Regions from separate parts of the Salinicola lusitanus genome, predicted to be linked through region 1. Evidence: riboswitches for the same ligand, from Rfam matches in the RefSeq annotation. Region 1 holds a riboswitch; the other holds the start of a gene.
The links. A riboswitch is a leader RNA that binds a small molecule or an ion and turns the genes downstream of it on or off. The one in region 1 is predicted to bind thiamine pyrophosphate.

Region 1 (3,636 bases):
CCCAGATGCTCCTTGGGGGTGACGTAGCAGAGCATGGCGCAGCCGTACCAGCCGATCTGGGCCGCGCCGATGCCGGAGGTGATGTGGTCATAGCCCGGGGCGATATCGGTGGTCAGCGGGCCCAGCGTGTAGAACGGCGCCTCGTCGCAGCAGGCGAGCTGCTTGTCCATGTTCTCCTTGATCAGTTGCATCGGCACATGGCCGGGGCCTTCGATCATCACCTGCACGTCGTGCCGCCAGGCGATCCGGGTCAGCTCGCCCAGGGTCTCCAGCTCGGCGAACTGGGCTTCGTCGTTGGCGTCGGCGATCGAGCCGGGGCGCAGGCCGTCACCCAGCGAGAACGAGACGTCGTACGCCTTCATGATCTCGCAGATCTCCTCGAAGTGGGTGTAGAGGAAGCTCTCCTGGTGGTGGGCTAGGCACCATTTGGCCATGATCGATCCGCCGCGGGAGACGATGCCGGTGACGCGCCTGGCTGTCATCGGCACATGGTGCAGGCGCACCCCGGCGTGGATGGTGAAGTAGTCCACCCCCTGTTCGGCCTGTTCGATCAAGGTATCGCGGAAGATCTCCCAGGTCAGATCCTCCGCCACCCCATCGACCTTCTCCAGCGCCTGATAGATCGGCACCGTGCCGATCGGTACCGGCGAGTTGCGGATGATCCATTCGCGGGTCTCGTGGATATTCTGCCCGGTGGAGAGATCCATGATGGTATCGGCCCCCCAGCGGATGCCCCAGGTCATCTTGTCGACCTCTTCCTCGATCGAGGAGGTCACCGCCGAGTTGCCCAGGTTGCCGTTGATCTTCACCAGGAAGTTGCGGCCGATGATCATCGGCTCGCTCTCGGGATGATTGATATTGGCGGGGATGATCGCCCGGCCGCGAGCGACTTCGTCGCGCACGAATTCGGGGGTGATCTCCGCCGGCAGATTGGCGCCAAAAGACTCTCCCGGATGCTGGTGATCCAGCATCGGATCGCCTGATGCGGCACCGCCCGGGCGTCGTCGCTGGTTCTCGCGAATGGCAATGAACTCCATCTCCGGGGTGACGATGCCTTGCCTGGCGTAGTGGAGCTGGGTCACGTTGGCACCGGGTCTGGCACGCCGCGGCGTGCGCTGGAGCTGAAAGCGCAGATTGGCAAGGCGCAGGTCGGCCGCGCGGATCTTTCCGTAATGGGAGGTCGGGCCGGTAAGCGGTTCGGTATCGCCGCGCTCGTCGATCCAGTTGCGTCTGAGTTCGGGCAAGCCACGGCGCAGATCGATCTCGGCGGCGGGATCGGTATAGGGGCCGGAGGTATCGTAGACCGCGAGCGGCTCGTTGGGCTCCAAGCCTTGGCTGGTCTTTGTCGGCGACAGCGCGATCTCTCGCATCGGGACGCGGATGTCCGGGCGCGAACCTTCGACATGGATCTTGGTCGACGCGGGCAGCGGGGCGATGGCGGCGCTGTCGACGCGAGCGGTATCGGAGAGAAACTGAGGTGATTTCATGGTGCTTTGTGCCTCGGGCATGACGTTGAGGTCAGGCCGGCGCACAGCGTAGGCGGGAGGAGCGCGAATCGACGGGATGGCTTCCAGAACGTGAGGCGCTCCGCTTGATCCCTACGCCGGTACTAGCCGGATCAGGTTCGTCGGGATCCGCCGTGGCGCCGGGCCCGGGGAGGCGCGGCGCAGGACGATCTCAGCCGGTTCCACCGGCACCCCGTCAAGCTGGCGATGACTGGCATCGCCATGGCCAGTCTGTGGCGAGGGCCGGGTCGGGTCAAGCGGAGTTTGCGGCCGGATCGTCAGGCGGCTCAAGTCGCTTCGGCATGTCGAACCAGGTCGACGAAATGCCGTGTCTGGGGCGTCTGCTGGTGGCGGAGGTGGGTCAGCCAGACTTCCGAGACGGCATCGTCGTCACTGATGGGGCGGTAGCGCACGTTGTCGATCCGGATGTGTCGAAAGGAGGCCGGCAGGATCGAGACGCCGAGTCCGCCGGCGACCAGGCTGATGATAGTATTGGGGCCGCCGACCTCCTGGACCAGGCGTGGCGTCAGGCCCCGCTTGGCGAACAGGGCGTTGAACTGGTCCAGCAGGCCGGTGCCGGCGGCCGGCGAGAAGTAGATGAACGGATGCAGCGCCAGTTCGTCGAGTGTCAGCGGCGCGGCGCTGCCGCCGAGCGGGCCCTGGTCGTTGACCACCGCTATCAAGGGTTCGCGGATCAGGGTAAAGGCGTCGAGACCCTCCGGCAGCGTGGCCGGACGCATGATGCCGATGTCCAGGTCGCCCTCCAGCAGCGGCTTGATCTGGCGGCGGCTGTTGAGCTCATGCATGCGCAGGTCGACATCCGGGTAGCGCTGGCGATAGTGCATCAGCGTGCGCGGCAGCAGCGAGGTCAGCGGCACCGAGGTGGTGAATCCGATCCTGAGCTGGCCGGTTTCGCCGCGCCCGAGACGGGAGACCAGCCGTGAGGCGCGCTCGGTGCGAGCCAGTATCTCCCGCGCTTCCTCCAGGAACAGAAGACCCGCCGCGGTCAGTTCGACACGCCGATTGGTGCGCGTCAGCAGGCGGGTGTCGAGTTCGGCTTCCAGCGCCCGGATCTGCTGGCTCAGCGGCGGCTGGGAGATGCCCAGCCGGGCGGCGGCGCGGCTGAAATGCAGCTCTTCCGCCACGGCCACGAAGTAGCGCAGATAGCGCAGTTCCATTGAGTCGTAAAACCTCTCAAAAGCATCGAATAATATATTAGAAAGCTTAATCGAGGCGGCGTAACCTACCAAGCGTCACCTTCATGCCATCCGGGCAGGGCCATCGCCCAGCCCCGGCTCTGGCTCTGGCTCTGATATCGAGAGCGAGAGCGAGACCGAGAACGGGAGAATCGGGTTGTCCCGCCACACACCATCCGAGATCCACGACGCGACACGGGCGGCGAATCGCCAGTTGGAGCGCGAGATGGATGCCGTCGAGAATGCTTTCATCGAGCGCGGCCGGGCCGGTTACCGGCCCACCATGCTGGCGCTTTTCCTCGGCGCCTTTTCCACCTTCGTGCTGCTCTACTGCGTGCAGCCGATCATGCCGATCCTCTCCGACGCCTTCGGTATCGACGCCGCCACCAGCAGTCTATCGCTCTCGGTGGCCACCGGCATGCTGGCGATCGGGCTGCTGGTCACCGGGCCGATCTCCGATGCGGTGGGGCGCAAGCCGATCATGACGATCGCACTGTTGTCGGCATCCGCCTGCACGCTGCTGGCGGCGGTGATGCCGAACTGGACGGGGATGCTGATCATGCGCGCGCTGGCGGGGCTGTCCTTGTCGGGGCTCTGCGCGGTGGCGATGACCTATCTCAACGAGGAGATCCATCCGCGCTACGTCGGCCTGTCGATGGGGCTCTACATCAGCGGCAACTCGATCGGCGGCATGAGCGGACGCCTGATCAGCGGGGTGATGGTGGATTGGGTGCCGTGGCGCTGGACGCTCGGCATCATCGGTGTCGTGGCGCTGATCGCAGCGATCCTGTTCATGCGCTGGCTGCCGCCGTCGCGCCACTTCACGCCGCGTCCGCTCAACTGGCGCAGCGTCTTCTCCGGCTTCAGCGTCCATTTCAGGGATCGGGGGCTGCCCTGGCTCTTTGCCGAAGCTTTCCTGCTGATGGGCGGTTTCG
Region 2 (3,636 bases), 1.1 Mb from region 1:
GCGGTCGGCGGCGTTCACGTCTCACTGGTCGGGGGTCGTGCGATCCCGCTGCCAGGGCATCGCCACCCTCAAGGCCGCATCGACGCCGAAATAGAGCAGTACGGCGAAGGTGACGAGTACCACCAGCGCCGCGAACATCAGGTCGATCTGCAGCCGCGCGTTGGCGTTGAGCATCAGGTAGCCCAGCCCCTGGCTGGCGCCTACCCACTCGCCGATCACCGCGCCGATCGGCGCCGCGCTTGCCGCCATGCGCAGGCCGGAAGCGAGTGCCGGCAGGGCGGCCGGCAACTGGACCTTCATCAGCTGTTGCCGCCGGCTCAGGCCGAAGGTGCGGGCCAGGTCGAGCCAGCCCTGGGGCGTCTGGCGCAGGCCGTCGTAGCCGGTGGAGGCGACCGGGAAATAGATGATCACCATCGCCATCAGTATCTTCGGGCCCAGGCCGTAACCCAGCCACAGCATCAGAATAGGGGCCAGCGCGAACAGCGGAATGGCCTGACTGATCAACAGCAGCGGTAGCAGCGTTCGACGAAGGGCACGGAACCGGGCCAGTGCCAGTGCCGTCGTCAGACCCAGCAGGATGCCGCCGATCAGCCCTGCCACGATCTCGATGGCGGTGATGGCGGCATGATGAGCCAGCAGCCCGCGGTGTTCGAACAGCGCATTGGCGACAGCCGCCGGCGAGGGCAGGATGTAGCGTGGTACCCCGGTCAGGGTCAGTACCAGTTGCCAGATTGCCGCGAGCGTGGCGAGTGCCAGCAGCGGACGTCCCAACCGTCTCCAGAGCGCTCGATCAGGCATGCGCCTCCTCCCGCAGTTCGGCCACCAGTTGGGCCTGGCGCTGCGGCAGTTCGCTGTTGTCGAGCGGGCGGGGGCGGGGGCCTTCCGGAACCGGCATCGATACCAGTCGAGCGGGTTCTCCCTGCAGGATCAGGATTCGGTCGGCTAGGCGGAGCGCTTCGAGCGGGTCGTGCGTCACCATGATCACGGTGCGCCCGTCCAGAAGTCTGCTGGCAAGGTCATGGAGCTCCAGTCGGGTGATGGCGTCGACGGCGGAGAACGGCTCGTCCATCAGCACCACGCTGGCATCCTCGAACAGGGTTCGGGCGAGGGCGACTCGCTGGCGCTGGCCGCCGGAGAGTTCATCAGGCCAATGGCTGGCCTTGTCGACCAATCCGACCTGGGCCAGCAGTCGCTCGGCGCGCTGCCGATCCCGAGCGGTGGGGCGGCCGCGCCAGTGGGCGCTGAGCATGACGTTGCCGATCACCCGGTGCCAGGGAACGAGAAGATCCTGCTGAGCCATCCAGGCTAGCCGGCCCCTCAGCGGGGCACCATCGCTGGTATCGAGAACGAGATGGTGGTTGTCTGGCAGTCTCAGGCTGGCGATCATTCGCAGCAGCGAGCTCTTGCCGCTGCCGCTGCGGCCCAGCAGGCAGGTCCAACTGCCAGCGTCGAATCGTGCCTGGAGGGCTTGAAACAGCGGGCGGTCGCCGAAAGTCAGCGAGGCATCGCGGACGATGAGTCCGGGCGGTGGCATGACAGCTCCCTGTGGGCGCGGGCGGAGTCATGCGAGAACTGCTGGCATTTCCTCCGCCGGTATTAGCCGGTTCAGGTTCCAGGGTTGTGCATGGCACTCTCAGCCCGTTGACCGGGCACCCCTATCCAGTGCAGTGGATTGTACGCCGACCAGCCCCGCCTGCCCACCGGCGCGGGGCTCACCGACAAGAGGATGACGTTCATTGCGGACCGACGATGCCCCGCTCCAGGCGGATTCCGAGCTGACTCGCCGAGTCTCTCAGTTGACCGGAAGGTCGCTGATGCCCCTGCCGTTGCGCTGGCAGGATAGCGCCAACTGGCTCTGGCGGAGCGAAGAGGCGTCACCGCAGTTGCTCAAGCTGGCCAGGAGAGCGCCGGCGAGCGATGGCTTCTGGTGGGGGATCCAGCAACTCTTCGGTTTCGATCGCTGGAGAACGCCCGAGGCATTGGCCCGGCTCCCATCGACGCTGCCGTCCCGCCTGCCGCTGTCGCCATTGCCGATGACCTTCATCGGTCGGCTGGGCAACGCGCCGCTCTGGAGCCTGCCCTGGTGTTCCGCCACGCCGCCGCCGATGAATGAGGCGTTGGCCGCACGGCTCGGGGCGCAACTGGCACGACTGCACCGGCAAGCGCTGCCCGGCTTCGGGCATCCCGCGAGCGACGTCTTCCCGCTGTCGAGCTGGCCCCGGCGGGCCCGGCAATTCGTGGAAACGCACCCCAATCGCGGCTGGCTGGCCGAACTGCCGTCGTGGCCCTTGCCGTCGAAAGCCGTCTGGTCGCTGCCGGATCTGCGCAGCGACCAGTTTCTCGCCGGCGTGCAGGAGTGGCGCTGGAGCGACTGGGAGGCGCTGGTCTGGGCGCCACTGGAGTGGGATCTCTGCCTGCTCGAGCTGGTGCTGGAGAGTCGCGCCCAGCGCGATGCGTTCGTGGCGGCCTACCGGCGTCATCACGCCATACCGGATCTTTCTGGCTATCGTCCCGGCATGCGTTCCCTGGCGCTGCTGCTGGCACTCCATGGCGAGCGGGCAACGACCCGAACCCTCCATCATCCATGCTGGCTAAAAGATTAAATTTGCAGTCCTTTTTCGCCACGCAACGGCGTCCGTGCATGGCATACTAAGGTATCTACAATTGATAACCGATGGTTGATGCTTGGATTCGATCAATAGCCTGTTTCTTGTCTGCGGGGCACTGATAGCCCTGAGTATTCTGGCCAGTCGCGTGTCATCGCGGATTGGCGTGCCTCTGCTCGTGCTGTTCCTGGGCCTTGGCATGCTCGCCGGCGAAGAGGGCGTGCTGGGGCTCAAGTTCGACGACTACTCCCAGGCTTTCCTGATCGGCCACCTGGCGTTGGCGATGATCTTGCTCGATGGCGGGCTTCGGACGCGGTTGCGAACCTTCCGCGTGGGCCTGAAGCCGGCGTTGTCGCTGGCGACCGTCGGTGTGTTTCTGACCAGTGGCATCATGGGACTGCTGGCCATGTGGCTGCTCGACCTGTCGCTCACGGAGGGCCTTCTGGTCGGTGCGATCGTCGGCTCCACCGACGCCGCGGCGGTGTTCTCGATGCTCAAGGGGCAGGGCGTCAACCTCAACGAGCGAGTGGGCGCGACGCTCGAGATCGAATCCGGTACCAACGACCCGATGGCGATCTTTCTGACCATCACGCTCGCCGAGCTGCTGACGGGCGCGGTGGGGGGCATCGGGGAGACGTTGATGCGGTTCGCCCTGCAGTTCGGGCTGGGGCTTGCCGTCGGCCTGGGGGGCGGCTGGATTTCCGCCAAACTGCTGCGCTGGCTGGATCTGGCTCCCGGGCTCTACTCGCTGCTGGCACTGGCGCTGGGGTTCTTCATCTTCGGGGCGACCAGTGCCGCGGGCGGCAGCGGCTTCCTGGCCATCTACCTCACCGGCCTGATGATCGGCAACCAGCCGGGACGCCACCTCAACCATATTCTTCCCGTGCACGATGGACTGGCGTGGTTGAGCCAGATAGGGCTGTTCCTGGTGCTCGGCATGCTGGTCACGCCATCGGAAATGATCGATTACGCAGTGCCGAGCGCGATCCTGGGCATCGCCCTGATCGTGCTGGCGCGTCCGGTCGCCGTC

Region 2: another riboswitch for thiamine pyrophosphate. It lies ahead of AAGT95_RS15920 (ABC transporter ATP-binding protein); the one in region 1 lies ahead of thiC (phosphomethylpyrimidine synthase ThiC).

The regions. Positions count from the first base shown of each region.
Region 1 is NZ_CP151919.1:2,453,375-2,457,010, forward strand. Features, by position in the region: gene thiC (phosphomethylpyrimidine synthase ThiC) at 1-1,487, opposite strand, end outside; TPP riboswitch at 1,579-1,711, opposite strand; gene AAGT95_RS11110 (LysR family transcriptional regulator) at 1,793-2,683, opposite strand; gene AAGT95_RS11115 (MFS transporter) at 2,859-3,636, shown strand, end outside.
Region 2 is NZ_CP151919.1:3,544,414-3,548,049, forward strand. Features, by position in the region: gene AAGT95_RS15915 (ABC transporter permease) at 22-798, opposite strand; gene AAGT95_RS15920 (ABC transporter ATP-binding protein) at 791-1,534, opposite strand; TPP riboswitch at 1,566-1,667, opposite strand; gene AAGT95_RS15925 (hypothetical protein) at 1,815-2,603, shown strand; gene AAGT95_RS15930 (potassium/proton antiporter) at 2,686-3,636, shown strand, end outside.